One region of the Streptomyces sp. MNU89 genome, then DNA from elsewhere that is predicted to be linked to it. Evidence: riboswitches for the same ligand, from Rfam matches in the RefSeq annotation. Region 1 holds a riboswitch; the other holds the start of a gene.

The links. Region 1 has a riboswitch for cyclic di-AMP ahead of E4N63_RS08045 (M23 family metallopeptidase). Riboswitches for the same ligand answer to the same signal wherever they lie in the genome.
Positions count from the first base shown of each region.
Region 2: linked by a shared signal. The riboswitch ahead of E4N63_RS29055 (transglycosylase family protein) and the one ahead of E4N63_RS08045 (M23 family metallopeptidase) in region 1 are both predicted to bind cyclic di-AMP.

Region 1 is NZ_JAJKLL010000001.1:1,876,874-1,884,457, reverse strand. Features, by position in the region: gene E4N63_RS08060 (DNA topoisomerase (ATP-hydrolyzing) subunit A) at 1-1,201, opposite strand, end outside; gene E4N63_RS08055 (pitrilysin family protein) at 1,411-2,778, shown strand; gene E4N63_RS08050 (pitrilysin family protein) at 2,775-4,163, shown strand; cyclic di-AMP (ydaO/yuaA leader) riboswitch at 4,507-4,726, shown strand; gene E4N63_RS08045 (M23 family metallopeptidase) at 4,741-5,535, shown strand; gene E4N63_RS08040 (GntR family transcriptional regulator) at 5,770-6,477, shown strand; gene E4N63_RS08035 (HPr family phosphocarrier protein) at 6,776-7,057, opposite strand; gene E4N63_RS08030 (bifunctional GNAT family N-acetyltransferase/acetate--CoA ligase family protein) at 7,279-7,584, shown strand, end outside.
Region 2 is NZ_JAJKLL010000001.1:6,768,929-6,776,512, forward strand. Features, by position in the region: gene gndA (NADP-dependent phosphogluconate dehydrogenase) at 1-80, shown strand, start outside; gene E4N63_RS29045 (rod shape-determining protein) at 229-1,260, shown strand; partial or broken gene E4N63_RS29050 (adenosylcobinamide amidohydrolase) at 1,302-2,127, opposite strand; cyclic di-AMP (ydaO/yuaA leader) riboswitch at 2,499-2,717, shown strand; gene E4N63_RS29055 (transglycosylase family protein) at 2,722-3,936, shown strand; gene E4N63_RS29060 (transglycosylase family protein) at 4,321-5,679, shown strand; gene E4N63_RS29065 (xanthine dehydrogenase family protein molybdopterin-binding subunit) at 5,761-7,584, opposite strand, start outside.

The DNA of each region.
Region 1 (7,584 bases):
TGTCGATCAGCGCGGTCAGCAGGCCCTCGACCAGGTGCAGCCGGTCGCGGCGCTTGCCGCGCCGGAACTCGCTGCGCCGCCGGACCACCTCGAAGCGGTGGTCCAGATAGACCTCCAGCAGTTCCTTGAGCCCCAGCGTCAGCGGCTGGCCGTCCACCAGCGCGACGTTGTTGATGCCGAAGGACTCCTCCATGGGCGTCAGCTTGTAGAGCTGCGCCAGCACGGCCTCCGGGTTGAAGCCGTTCTTGATCTCGATGACGAGCCGCAGGCCGTGCGACCGGTCGGTGAGGTCCTTGACGTCCGCGATGCCCTGGAGCTTCTTGGCGCCCACCAGGTCCTTGATCTTGGCGATGACCTTCTCGGGTCCCACGGTGAACGGCAGTTCGGTGACGACGAGGCCCTTGCGGCGGGCGGTGACGTTCTCCACCGCCACCGTGGCGCGGATCTTGAAGGTGCCGCGGCCGGTCTCGTAGGCGTCGCGGATGCCGGCCAGCCCGGCGATCCGGCCGCCGGTCGGCAGGTCCGGGCCGGGCACGAAGCGCATCAGCGTGGCCAGATCGGCGCCCGGGTGCTTGATCAGATGCCGGGCGGCGGCGATCACCTCGCTCAGGTTGTGCGGCGGCATATTGGTCGCCATACCCACCGCGATGCCCGAGGCGCCGTTCACCAGCAGGTTCGGATACGCGGCCGGCAGGGCGGCCGGCTCCCGCTCCTGGCCGTCGTAGTTGGGGGCGAAGTCGACCGTGTCCTCGTCGATCGACTCCGTCATCAGGGAGGTCGCGGCGGCCATCCGGCACTCGGTGTACCGCATGGCGGCGGGCGGGTCGTCGTTGCCCAGGGAGCCGAAGTTGCCGTGGCCGTCCACCAGCGGGAGCCGCATCGAGAACGGCTGCGCCATGCGCACGAGGGCGTCGTAGATCGAGGCGTCGCCGTGCGGGTGGAGCTTGCCCATCACCTCGCCGACGACGCGTGCGCACTTCACGTACGAGCGGTCCGGCCGCAGGCCCATCTCGTTCATCTGGTAGACGATGCGCCGGTGGACGGGCTTGAGGCCGTCGCGGGCGTCGGGGAGGGCGCGCGAGTAGATGACCGAGTAGGCGTACTCCAGGAAGGAGCCCTGCATCTCGTCCACGACGTCGATGTCGAGGATGCGCTCCTCGAATTCCTCGGGAGGCGGGGTCTTCGTACTGCGGCGGGCCATCGCGGCTGCTGCTCCTTAGGACTTCGAAACTTCGCTGGGCGGGGGTTGGTGACGCGGACCATTGTGGACCCCGCCGCGGACAGCGCGGCCCACGACCCGTCCGAACGGCACGCTACGGGAACTTCGCCAGGTCTCCGGCCGCTTGCATACAGTGGCAGCACTCATCATCTCCGCACCCCTCACCCGCGATCGAAGGGACGTACATGCCCATGGGTCACACGGCCACCGAGAAGGCCGGGTCCGGCGGCCTGACAGCGACGGAGCACCGGCTGGCCAACGGTCTGCGCGTGATCCTCTCCGAGGACCACCTGACCCCGGTCGCCGCGGTCTGTCTCTGGTACGACGTCGGCTCCCGACACGAGGTCCAGGGCCGCACCGGCCTGGCACACCTCTTCGAGCACCTGATGTTCCAGGGCTCCGCGAACGTGAAGGGCAACGGCCACTTCGAGCTGGTGCAGGGCGCCGGCGGCTCGCTCAACGGCACCACGAGCTTCGAGCGGACCAACTACTACGAGACCATGCCCGCCCACCAGCTCGAACTCGCGCTCTGGCTGGAGGCCGACCGCATGGGCAGCCTCCTCGTCGCTCTCGACGACGAGAGCATGGAGAACCAGCGGGACGTCGTGAAGAACGAGCGCCGCCAGCGCTACGACAACGTCCCCTACGGCACCTCGTTCGAGAAGCTGACCGCCATGGCCTACCCCGAGGGCCACCCGTACCACCACACCCCCATCGGCTCGATGGCCGACCTCGACGCCGCCTCCCTGGAGGACGCCCGGAACTTCTTCCGGACGTACTACGCGCCGAACAACGCCGTCCTCGCGGTCGTCGGCGACATCGACCCCGAGCGGACCCTCGCCTGGATCGAGCGCTACTTCGGCTCCATCCCCGGCCACGACGGCAAGCAGCCGCCGCGCGACGGCGCCCTGCCCGACGTCATCGGCGAGGAGCTGCGCGAGGAGCTGCGCGAGGAGGTCCCGGCCCGCGCGCTGATGTCCGCCTACCGGCTTCCGGAGGACGGCACCCGCGCCGCCGACGCCGCCGATCTGGCCCTGACGGTCCTCGGCGGCGGCGAGTCCTCCCGGCTGTACAACCGGCTGGTCCGCCGGGACCGCCTCGCCGTCGGCGCGGGCTTCGGCCTGCTGCGGCTGGCGGGCGCCCCCTCGATGGGCTGGCTGGACGTCAAGGCGTCCTCCGGTGTGGAGATCCCCGCCATCGAACGGGCGGTCGACGAGGAGCTGGCCCGGTTCGCCGAAGAGGGCCCGACACCGGAGGAGATGGAGCGCGCCCAGGCGCAGTTGGAGCGCGAGTGGCTGGACCAGCTCGCCACGGTCGGCGGCCGCGCCGACCAGCTCTGCCGGTACGCCGTCCTCTTCGGCGACCCGCAGCTCGCGCTGACGGCGGTGCAGCGGCTGCTGGAGGTCGGCCCCGAGGAGGTGCGCGAGGTGGCGGCGGCGCGGCTGCGTCCCGACAACCGCGCCTCGCTCGTCTACGAGCCGACCGGGCCCGAGCCCGGCGACGGCCCGGACGGCACCGAGGGCACGGACGGCACCGACGAGAAGGAGGCGGCCCAGTGAGCGACGCCGGCACCACCATGACGTACCACCCGATGCCGCGCGCCGGGGAGCCCACGCCCTGGGCCTTCCCGACCCCCGAGCGGGACACCCTGCCCAACGGGCTGACGGTGCTCCACTGCCACCGCCCCGGCCAGAAGGTGGTGGCCGTCGAGATCAATCTGCAGGCACCCCTGGAGGCCGAGCCGGAGGGCACCGACGGCGTCGCCACGATCATGGCGCGCGCCCTCTCGGAGGGCACCGACCAGCACACCGCCGAGGAGTTCGCCGCCGAACTGGAGCGCTGCGGCGCCACCCTGGACGCACACGCGGACCACCCCGGGGTCCGGGTCTCCCTGGAGGTCCCGGCCTCCCGGCTGGCCAAGGCGCTCGGGCTGCTCGCCGACGCCCTGCGGGCCCCGGCCTTCCCCGAGGACGAGGTCGAGCGGCTGGTCCGCAACCGTCTCGACGAGATCCCGCACGAGCTGGCCAACCCCGCCCGCCGGGCCGCGGTGGAGCTCTCCAAGGAGCTGTTCCCGGCCGAGTCCCGGATGTCCCGGCCCCGGCAGGGCACCGAGGAGACCGTCGCGCGGGTGGACGCCGCAGGCGTCCGCGCGTTCTACGCGGCGCACGTCCGCCCCGCCACCGCGACCGCCGTGATCGTGGGCGACTTCACCGGCATCCCGCTGGCCGAGGTCCTCGCCGGCACCCTGGGCACCTGGACCGGCGGCACGGCCGAGGCCCGCCCCGTACCGGCCATCACGGCGGACGACACCGGCCGGGTCGTGATCGTGGACCGGCCGGGCGCGGTGCAGACCCAGGTCCTCGTCGGCCGGGTCGGCCCCGACCGGCACGACCGGGTCTGGGCGGCCCAGGTGCTCGGCGTCTACTGCCTCGGCGGCACGCTCACCTCCCGCCTGGACCGGGTGCTGCGCGAGGAGAAGGGCTACACCTACGGCGTGCGCGCCTTCGGCCAGGTGCTGCGCTCGACGCCCGAGGGCACGGGTGCCTCGCTGCTGGCCATCAGCGGCTCGGTCGCCACGGATGTCACCGGCCCGGCCCTGGAGGACACCTGGCAGGTGCTGCGCACCCTCGCGGCCGGCGGGCTGACCGACGAGGAGCGCGATGTGGCCGTGCAGAACCTGGTCGGGGTCGCGCCGCTGAAGTACGAGACCGCCGCGGCCGTCGCCGGGACCCTGGCCGACCAGGTCGAGCAGTACCTTCCGGATGATTTCCAGGCGCAGTTGTACGCCCGGCTCGCCGAGACCGGCACGGTGGAGGCCACCGCCGCCGCGGTCAGCGCGTTCCCGGTGGACAACCTGGTGACGGTGCTGGTCGGGGACGCCGCCGCGATCGAGGAGCCGGTCCGGGCGCTGGGCATCGGAGAGGTCAAGGTCGTCAGCGGCTGAACGGCCGCTCCGGTCACCGGCGTTCGGGACGCGACCTGTCGAGCAGGACGCGACCTGTCGGCACGCGGCCGTGACGCACCGTCGGAACCGGCGGTCCGTCACGGCCGTTTTCCGGTCACGCCGGTACGGCGCGCGAGGGGCCGGCGGCGGGCCCGGCGGAGGCGCCGATTCCGCCGTGCCGTCCGGCGGGGAGCGCCGCCGTTTGGCCCGTTTTGCCGCGGTGCGGGTGTTCTCTCCTGTGGCCTCCGCAACAAAAAGCCGGTTTTGTTTGGCGCGGCGGAGCCGTCCGTCTTAGCGTCGATCCGGCTGTCCGGCCGGGCACTTCGCCGCAAACCGCGGCACCGGGCAGTCATCGCCGAGTCCCCATGGCGCGAGCCAGGGGAGCCGGGGACCCTCCTTCCCGCACCTCACCGGTGCGGGACGGGCCGCCCCACACCGCCGACGGCGGTACGGGAACGGTCCGGTCCCTTGGGGTGAATCGGGCGCCTCCCCGCGAGGGGCCCGTAGGAGACCTTCCTGCTCCGAACCCGTCAGCTAACCCGGTAGGCGAGAAGGAAGGAAAGGACAGCCGCACCCTATGCCGCCCACCCGTACCACCGGGAAGCACCGCCGTCCGAGCCGTCGCAGCATCCGCCCCGCGCGCGTCGCCGGCATGGCCACCCTCGCCACCAGTGGCGTGGCCGCCACCCTCGCCTCCCCGGCGTTCGCCGCCGACGACAGTGCCCGCGGGGCCGCGGACACCGGGCTCCGCCAGGCGGTCGTCCTCGACGACACCCTCGGCGAGCGGATCGGCGACCAGGCCGAGGCCCAGCAGTCCGCCGCCGACGTGGCCGCCACCATGGAGCGGGCCGAGGCCGCGGCCAGGCGTGAGGCCGCCGAGGCCAAGCGGATCGCCGACGCCCGGGCCAAGGAGGAGCGCGCCGCCAAGGAGCGGGCCGCCCGCGAGGCCGAGCGCAAGCGCCTCAACACCTTCGTGTTGCCGGTCGACGGCAGCTTCGTCTCCACCCAGTACCACGCCTCCGGTGCCGCCTGGTCCTCCGGCAGCCACACCGGGATCGACTTCAAGGCCGCCGAGGGCACCCCGGTCAAGTCCGTGGGTTCGGGCACCGTCGTCGAGGCCGGCTGGGACGGCTCCTACGGCAACAGCGTCGTCATCAGGATGAACGACGGCACCTACACCCAGTACGGGCACCTGTCCGCCCTCAACGTCACCGCGGGCCAGGCGGTCACGCCCGGCCAGCAGATCGGTCTCGCCGGGAACACCGGCAACTCCTTCGGTGCGCACCTCCACTTCGAGGCCCGCACCACCGCCGAGTACGGCTCCGACATCGACCCCGTGGCGTACCTGCGTTCGCACGGCGTCTCGGTCTGACGCTCGGCGCGACGCGAGACCCCGGCCCTCCCGGCCGGGGTCTTCCGCGTATCCGGCTCCGGACGGCCCGGGCCGTCCGGGCCGCTTCCCGCCGTGGCCGGTTTCCTGGCCGGATCGCAATGCACCGGCGCGCACCCTCGTCACCATATTCCGCGTCCTGCAATACAGTTCGGGAATGTCGAGCCCTGTGTTCCACGGGAATTCCAGTGGAGGTCCGGAAATGCGGAGTCGGAGATGAACGGTGATTCGCCGCCCGCCGGCCGCCGTATTCCGGCGCACGCGGTGCGCCATGCGATCCGCGACGACATCGTCGCCGGGGCGTATCCCTTCGGCAGCCGCCTCACCGAGGAGCTGCTCGCGCGCCGCTACGGTGTCTCTCGGGTCCCGGTGCGGGAGGCCCTGCGGGCCCTGGAGTCCGAGGGGTTCGTCACCACGCGGCGGCACGCGGGCGCCTGTGTGGCCGAGCCGACGGAGCGGGAGGCCGCCGACCTGCTGGAGATCCGCTCCCTGCTGGAGCCGCTGGCCGCGGGGCGGGCGGCGCAGCGCCGCACCGAGGCGCATCTCAAGGTGCTGCGCGGGCTGGTGGTGCTCGGGCGGGAGCGGGCGCGCCACGGGCAGGCGGCGGATCTGCGCTCGCTGGACGCCTGGTTCCACGAGACGCTGGCCCAGGCCTCGGGCAGTCCCAGTCTGATCGCCCTGCTCACCCAGGTCCGCCGCAAGATCGCGTGGGTGTACGCGGTCCCGCGGTCGGCGCCCACGGCCGACACCTGGACGGAGCGCGGCGCCATCGTGGACGCCGTCGCGCGGGGGGACGCGGCGCGTGCCCGGGCCCTCATGGCGGCGCACACCGAACTCGCGCCACCGGAGGGCAGCCGGCTGCGCCGTCCGGCCGCGGTGAGGAATCCGAAACAATCCGTCAACACGGAACGCGTCCAGAATTAACAATGCGGGCGTAATGCGGGCGTGGGAAAAGGGGGCGAAGAAGCGGGGAAGGCGCGGACGGGACGCGTATAGGGGCGGGAACGCGGATATCGGGTGGGCGAGAAGAAGCGGTTGCCGTGAGGACGCCGGATTGTTTTCCCGGCACGCCCTCGAGCGGGGCGGGCACGGGCCGCGCACGGAAGCCGCGGCCGCCCCCGAGGGGCAACCGCGGCTCCGGCGTGCGCTGTTCGCCGCGCCCGGCGGCCCGGAAGGCTTCCCGCCGGAGGGGCCGCCCGGACCGCCGGGGCCGGCCCCGGTCTCAGACCGTTTCCGGCAGCTCCTCCAGACCTTCCGAGACCAGCTTGGCCAGCCGGTCGAGCGCGGCGTCCGCGCCCTCGGCCTCGGAGGCGAGGACGATCTCCTCGCCGCCCTGGGCGCCCAGGCTGAGCACCGCGAGCATCGAGGCGGCGTTGACCGGGGAGCTGTCGCCCTTGGCGATCGTCACGGGAACGCCGGAGGCGGTCGCCGCGCGGACGAAGATCGAGGCGGGACGGGCGTGCAGCCCCTCGGCCCAGCCGACGGTGACGCGGCGCTCTGCCATGGTGGTGCCCTTCGGTCGCAGGAAACGGGTAATCCGTGAGCGTAAGTTGTCTAGACCATTCTGGCACGGCGCCGCAAGTGCCCGGGCCGGCCTGCGGTCACCGTACCGGGGCCCCGCGCCCGCTCCCGGGCGGGGCCGGAACGGCCGTCCGCCGGCCCGGGCCGGCGCCACCGGCGCGCGGCACCCCGCGCGCCGGGCCGCACACCCGTACGCTTGGCCCCATGGAAACGCCGTCGGAGCACGTCTATCCGGCCCACTGGGAAGCCGACGTCGTCCTGCGCGACGGCGGCACCGCCCACATCCGCCCCATCACCGAGGACGACGCGAAGCGCCTGGTCGACTTCTACGAGCAGGTCTCGGACGAGTCCAAGTACTACCGCTTCTTCGCGCCGTACCCCCGGCTGTCCGACCGCGATGTCCACCGCTTCACCCACCACGACTACGTCGACCGGGTCGGCCTGGCGGCCGTCGTGGGCGGGGAGTTCATCGCCACCGTGCGGTACGACCGCATCGACGCCACCGGACGG
Region 2 (7,584 bases), 4.9 Mb from region 1:
CGCACACCTACCGGCGCGTGGACCGCGAGGGCAGCTTCCACACGCTCTGGGGCGGCGACCGCTCCGAAGTCGCCGGCTGACGCCGGGAGGGCCCGCGACGGGGCCGTGCGGGCGGCCCCTGCGGGCCGATCATCACACTTTCGAGGGAGTGAGGGGAGCGCCTCGCCCGCCGGCGGCCCCGCCCGCGCGAGTCTGATCCGGAGAGCAGCCGTCCGGAAAGGACTCCCCATGCGCTGGTCCCGCACCTCCGGCGGACCCCCCGTAGCGGTGGACCTCGGCACCTCCCGCATCCGCGTCCGCGGGCCGCGCGGGGGCCACCGCTACGACGGCGCGTCCGTCATCGCGGTGACCACCGGGTCCCGGCAGGTGGTCGCCGTCGGCGACCAGGCGGGCCGGATCCTCGGCCGCACCCCGCCGGACATCGAGGCGGTGGTGCCGCTCAGCCGCGGCGTCGTCACGGACTTCGACGCCGCCGCCCTGCTGCTCCGGCACGCGCTGGGCGGCGGCGGCCCCTCCCGGCGCGGTCTGCTGCCGCCGGGGGTCGTGACGGGCGTCCCCGCCTCCGCCACCGAGGTGCAGCGGATCGCCGCCGAGGAGGTGCTGCTCCAGGCCGGTGCCCGGTGGGTGCGGCTGCTGCCCAAGGGGATGCTCGCGGCCCTGGGCGCCGGGCTGCCGCTCTGGGACTCCGGCGGCACCATGATCGTCGACATCGGCGCCGGGACCACGGAGATCTGCGCCTTCGCCTTCGGCACTCTGGTCTCCGCCGAGTCCTCGCCGGTCGCGGGCGACGCCGTGACCTCCGCCCTGGTCACCCACCTCCAGCGGGAGCACACCCTGGCGCTGAGCACGAGCGCGGCGGAGGCCGTCAAGACCGGTCTCGGCCGGGTGGCGGAGACCGCGCCCGGCACCCGGCTGCCGGTCCGGGGCCGGGACCGCGTCACCGATCTGCCCAAGACCGTCTCGGTCGCGGCGGGGGAGCTGCGGGACATCATCGAGCCGGAGATCCGGCGCATCGCCCGGCTGGTCGTCACCGCCATCGGCAACTGCCCCGGCGGCGTCGCGGACGACATCGTGGAGCGCGGGCTGGTGGTCACGGGCGGCGGGGCGCTCTTCGACGGCCTCCCGGACCGGCTGGGGCGGGCCATCGGCATGACCGTCCATCTCGCCGGGGCGCCGCGCTCCTCCGTACTCGACGGGACCGCGCGCTGGATCGACGAGGTCGACCCGGCCGCCCGCCGGCAGATGCTGGCCCCGCTGTGACGGGCACCGCGGCCGCCACCGGCCCCCGCGCCGGCGGGAGTTCAGACCTCCGCGCGGCAGCCCGGCAGGGTGCGGGGGTGCGGCGCCGGCCCGCCCGGGCCCGCCGCCGTGTGCTCCCGCTCCCGCCGGGCGCCCTCCCGTACGGCGGTGTGGACCGCCCGTGCCAGCCGCGCGCCCCAGAGGGACCGCGGCCCGCCGAAGGCTTCCGGCTCCTCGCCGGGCCGGGCGGCGCGGGCCGCGACGCACACCGCGTCCGAGGGGGTGCCGGAGCAGTCGAAGCCCGCGTCGAGCAGGGCCTGGACCTTGGCCTCGGTCGCCGTGGCGACGGCGTTGACGAGTGCGGCGTCGCCGAGCGGGGCCGGTACGGCGACGACGATGTTGACCGTCCCCGGCGGCGGGGTGCCGGGGAACCCGGGCCGGGGAGGCGGCCCAGCCGCAGACACCGATGCCGGTGGTCACCAGCGCCTCCACACCGCCGTCGGCGGCGCGGGTGCACGCGTCCACCTCGGCTGCCGTCATCAGCCCCACACCGGGCCCGGCCAGCCCGGCGTCCCGGGCCAGCCCGGCCAGATGGCGGGCGGGATCGGTACGGGTGTAGCCGGGGCGCACCTGGGCGTTGAGCACCCAGCCGCGTTCACCGAGGCCGCCGCCCAGGACGGCGCTGCTGGCCATCCGCCAGCCCGGCCCGGCGCGCCACAGCAGGGCGTGGCGGCAGGCTCCGTCCTCGGTGCGGGCGAGCCGCTCGGCCCGCAGCAGGACCGGTACGGGCGCGGCCGCGGCGCGGGCAGGGGTGGTGGTCACGGCGGCAGTCCTCCGTCGGCCGGGTCCGGGAGGCGGCCGGGGAGTGGCCCGGCGCCCGGTGGCCATGATCGTAGACGCCGGCCGCGGGAAGGGGGCGGGCGGCCCGGCCGCGACCCGGGCCGCCGCCCCACTCCCACCCAAGACCCCCTCAAAACGGACAAAACATCCACCGGTGACGCGCTTCACAGAATGCGGAGGGGAAAGGTGACGCAATGCATTCGCATGCCGCTGTTTCGTCGAGGATGTAACCCTCTGCTGTTTCCGGGCGGCGAACGGCGAGGATTTTCGTCGCTCTTTGCTGAGGGTTGTGTGCACCGCGTCACGTCATCTCCGCAAATACCGCTGGTAAACACCGGGCTGCCCGACTTCTCCTTGCCTTGGTGAAAACCGAGCGCTTACGTTTGCCGCTGCTCCGCCGAAAGCTTGGCGGGCATTCTTCCTCCGGAACGCCGAATCCTGCCGCCGGAGGAGGGAAACCACGACGCACCACGGCAGGAGCGGGGGACCCAAAGGTAAGTCGCCGGACCGTGTGACACACCACACGGTGCGGCTCGGGGTGAAGACGCGCAGGACGGCCGAGCCGGCCGTGCGAATGCGTCCGGGCAACTCCAGCCCGAACCCGACAGCTCACCTCGTAGGCGTAGGAGAGGAAATACCCCTATGTCTCGCGGACGTCATCGCCGTACTCGCATCAGCCGTCTTTCCATCGCCACGCTCGCCGTCACCACCGGTGGCGCGGGCCTCGTTCTCCCCCTCGTCGGCGCCTCCGGCGCCAGCGCCGCTTCGGTCGGGACCTGGGACAAGGTCGCCGAGTGCGAGAGCACCGGTAACTGGAGCATCAACACGGGCAACGGCTTCTACGGTGGCCTGCAGTTCACGCAGAGCACCTGGGCCGCCTTCGGTGGTACCGAGTTCGCGCCGCGCGCGGACCTCGCCACCAAGGACCAGCAGATCGCGATCGCCGAGAAGGTGCTCGCGGGCCAGGGCCCGGGCGCCTGGCCGGTCTGCTCCGTCAAGGCCGGTCTCACCCGCGGTGGCGAGGCCCCCGCCGTCGACACCGGTGCCAAGCAGCAGGGCCGGGCCGCGGACGCCCCCAAGGCCGAGGCTCCCGAGGCGGAGGCCCCCAAGGCCGCGCCGAAGGCCGAGAAGAAGGCCGCCCAGCCGTCTCCGTCGGACGCCGGCACCGCGAAGGCCTCTTCGTACACCGTCGTCAGCGGTGACACCCTTGCCAAGATCGCCGAGGCCAAGGGCGTCGAGGGTGGCTGGGAGAGCATCTACGAGGGGAACCGCGAGGTCATAGGCGGTAACCCGAACCTGATCTTCCCGGGTCAGAAGTACTCGCTGGACGGCGAGCAGGCCGCTCCGAAGGCGGAGGCCCCCAAGGCCGCGCCGAAGGCCCAGAAGTCCGAGGCCAAGGCCCCGGCCAAGGCCGCCGAGAAGCCGGCCGTCCAGCAGGCCCAGGCCAACGCCGCGGGCTTCAGCGCCCCGGTCGCCGCCTCCCCGAGCACCCCGTACCGGGCCTCGGGCGGCAGCTGGTCCAGCGGTTACCACACCGGCGTCGACTTCTCCGTCGCCTCCGGCACCCCGGTGAAGTCGATCGGCTCCGGCACGGTCGTCTCCGCGGGCTGGGGCGGCTCCTACGGCAACGAGGTCGTCGTCCGGCACGCCGACGGCAAGTTCAGCCAGTACGCCCACCTGTCCTCGCTGTCCGTCTCGGCCGGCCAGACCGTCCAGGGCGGCCAGCAGCTCGGCCTGTCCGGTTCCACCGGCAACAGCACCGGCCCGCACCTGCACTTCGAGGTCCGGACCGGTCAGGGCTACGGCTCCGACGTGGACCCGCTGGCCTACCTGCGGGGCAAGGGCGTCTCCATCTGACCTCCCCGCACCGCACAGCACCATCCGAGGTGCCCGTTCCCGCCCCGCGGGAACGGGCACCTCGCCCGTTTCCGGCCGGGCGCGCGGGCCGGTGGCCAAAAAAAGGGGGGTAAGCCGCTGCGGAATTCGATCTTCCGGGGCGGAGAGCGGGCGGGCGGACGGCCGCTGCCGGCGCACCACGGATCAGCTGGGGTTACACCGGGAAACGGGCCTTCCCCCGCGCCACTCCTTTTCAAGATTCACTTCTTCGAAATCCGATAATCGTCCCGCAGATTCCCGGAATCGGTTGTGACGCGGAATGCGCCCGCCTATCTTGGGCACGGCCCGCGAACTCCCTTGCGCGGCCGCCTTTTTCGGCCCCAGCGCAGGAGAGGACCCCAGCCGATGCCCCCCACCCGCGGACGGCACCGCCGGCACCAGCCGAGCCGTATCTCCCAGGCATCGTTGACCGTCACCGCCGGAGGTGCGGGCATCGCCCTCCCGCTGGTGGCCGCGGCGAGCGCGAGCGCCGCCTCCACCGACACCTGGGAGCGGGTCGCCGAGTGCGAGAGCGGCAACGACTGGGACATCAACACGGGCAACGGCTACTACGGCGGCCTCCAGTTCTCGCAGAGCACCTGGGAGGCGTTCGGCGGCACCCGGTACGCGCCGCGCGCCGACCTCGCCACCCGGGCACAGCAGCTCGCGATAGCCGAGAAGGTCCTCGACGGCCAGGGCCCCGGCGCATGGCCGAACTGCGGCCCGCGGGCCGGCCTCGCCCGCGGCGGCGACGGGCCGGACACCGCGCCGGCCGCGGACCGGTCCGGCCCGCGCGCCGAGGACGCGCGGCAGAAGGAGAAGGCCGCGGGAGCGGCCGGGGCGGAGCAGCGGCAGCAGCAGCGCGCGGAACGGAAGGCGAAGGACCCGGCCCAGGCCGCCTCCGCCACCCGCGCCCCCGGCTCCCGCACCACCGACTCGTACCGCGTGGTCAGCGGTGACACGCTCTTCGGCATCGCCCGCGGGCACGACGTCGACGGCGGCTGGCAGCGGCTCTACGAGGCCAACCGCGAGGTGATCGGCGAGGACCCGGACCTGATCCTCCCCGGCCAGCGGCTCTCCCTGCGCGGGCAGGCGTCCGGTGCCGGGAGCGCCCCGGAGACCTCGGAACGCAAGACCTCCGAACGCCGGGCGGCCCCGGCCCCGGAGAAGAAGGCCGGCAAGAAGGCCGACAAGAAGGCGGAGAAGCAGGCCGCGAAGGCCGAGAAGGCCGAGAAGAAGAAGGCCGCCCCGGAGAAGAAGAGGACCGAGCGGAAGCAGGAGCGCTCCGGCGAGGAGCGGAGCTCCCGCTCCGGCTCCGGCGCCTTCTCCGCGCCCGTCCCGGGCGTCTCGCCGAGCACCCCGTACCGCGCCTCCGGCAGCAGCTGGTCCAGCGGTTACCACACGGGCGTCGACTTCCCCGTCGCCACCGGCACCTCGGTCCGGGCCGTGGCCGCCGGCCAGGTCGTCTCCGCGGGCTGGGCCGGCGCCTACGGCTACCAGGTCGTCCTGCGGCACAGCGACGGCCGGTACAGCCAGTACGCCCACCTCTCCCAGCTCTCCGTACGGGCCGGACAGCAGGTCCCCGCCGGGCAGCAACTCGGCCGCTCCGGCTCCACCGGCAACAGCACCGGGCCGCACCTGCACTTCGAGGTCCGTACGGGACCGGGCTACGGCTCCGACATCGACCCGCTGGCCTATCTGCGGGGGCGCGGGGTCGCGATCTGATCCGGGGCGGGGCGGGGCCCGTCCCCGCCCCGCCGCGGCGTTGTACCGCCCCGCCGCAACGGGCCCGCCGTTACGGACGAGTCATCCCTCCGCGCCTCGGACCTCCGCGTCGCGCCGCCGTGCGGCCAGGCCCGGCAGCAGCTTCTCCGGGAGGACGGGCAGGGCGCGGACCCGCACCCCCGTGGCGTGGTGCACGGCGTTCGCCACCGCCGCCGCCGTGCCCACCGCGCCGATCTCCCCGATGCCCTTGGAGCCCATCGGGTTGAGCCGGCTGTCCTCCTCCGCCAGCCAGCGCACCTCGATGTCGGGCACATCGGCGCAGGTCGCCACGGGGTACATCGCCAGATCCCGTTCCGTGAAGTCACCGAAGCCCGGGTCCAGGGTGCTGTGTTCCATCAGCCCCATCGACAGGCCCATGACCATCCCGCCGGTGAGCTGTGAGCGCGCCGTGCGCGGATTGAGGACGCGCCCGGCCGCGAACACGCCGAGCAGCCGCCGCACCCGGGTCTCCCCGGTGTCCCTGTCCACCTGCACCTCGGCGAACTGGGCCCCGAAGGCCCGCCGCGCGTACTCCCGCGTGCGGGCCGCGACCTCCTCCGCCGTATCGGCGTACACCGACAGGCCGGTCTCCGGAGGCGTCCCGCCGTGCCGTGCCAGCTCGTACAGCAGTTCCCGGCAGGCCTTGTGCACCGCCCAGCCCCAGGACGCGGTGCCCGAGGAGCCGCCCGCGACCGGGGCCTGCGGCAGATCGCTGCTGCCGATCTCGATCCGCACCCGGTCCAGCGGCGCGCCCAGGGCGTCGGCCGCGATCTGCGCCAGCACCGTACGGGCCCCGGTGCCGATGTCCGTCGCGTTGATCCGCACCCGGTAGCCGCCGGCGCCCGCGTGGGCCTCCGCCGCCGCGGGGGAGACGCTCGCCGGATGGCCGGAGGCGGCGACCCCGGTGCCGATGAGCAGCCGCCCCTCGGCGCGCGTGCCCGGCCGCGGATCGCGGTCCCGCCAGCCGAACCGGTCCGCGCCCTCGCGCAGGCACTCGGCGAGCATCCGGCTGCTGAACGGGCGCCCGGAGTCCGGCTCCTTCGCGGTCTCGTTGCGGAGCCGGAGCTCCACGGGGTCCAGCCCGCAGGCGGTCGCCAGTTCGTCCATCGCCGACTCCAGGGCGAACATGCCGGGGCACTCGCCGGGGGCGCGCATCCACGACGGCGTGGGTACGTCGAGGCGGGCGAGCCGGTGCGTCGTACGGCTGTGCGGGCTGGCGTACATGAAGCGGCCCGGGGTCGCGGCCTGCTCGGTGAACTCCTCCAGGGTGGAGCTGTAGGTGAACACCTCGTGCGAGAGTGCCGAGATCCGCCCCATGCCGTCGGCACCGAGGCGCACCCGGTGCTCCGTCGCCGGCCGGTGGCCCACGACGGCCGCCAACTGGTTCCGGGGGAGCGCCAGTTTGACGGGGCGGCCGGTCTCCCGCGCGGCCATCGCGGCCAGGACGGCGTGCGGGCGCGGTGACCCCTTGGAACCGAAGCCGCCGCCGACGTGCTCGGAGACGACCGTGATCAGCTTCTCGTCCGTCCCGAACAGGACGGCGAGGGCCCGGCGCACCGGGGCCGCGCCCTGGCTGGAGTCGTAGACGCGCAGCCGCGGGCCGATCCAGAGCGCGGTGGCGGCGTGCGGCTCCAGCGGATGGTTGTGCAGCGGCGGTACGCGGTACGCGGCGGCGAGCCGGATCTCGGAGGCGGCGAACGCCATGCCGAAGTCGCCGCGCACCCGGTCGGCCGGGAGGCCGCCGTTGACCCGCTCCGGCGCGTACATCCCCGGATGGTCCGCGGTGAAGCGCGCGTCGTGCGGCTCCGGCGCGTACTCCACGCGGACCGCGGCGGCCGCCTCCCGCGCGGCCTCCAGCGTCTCGGC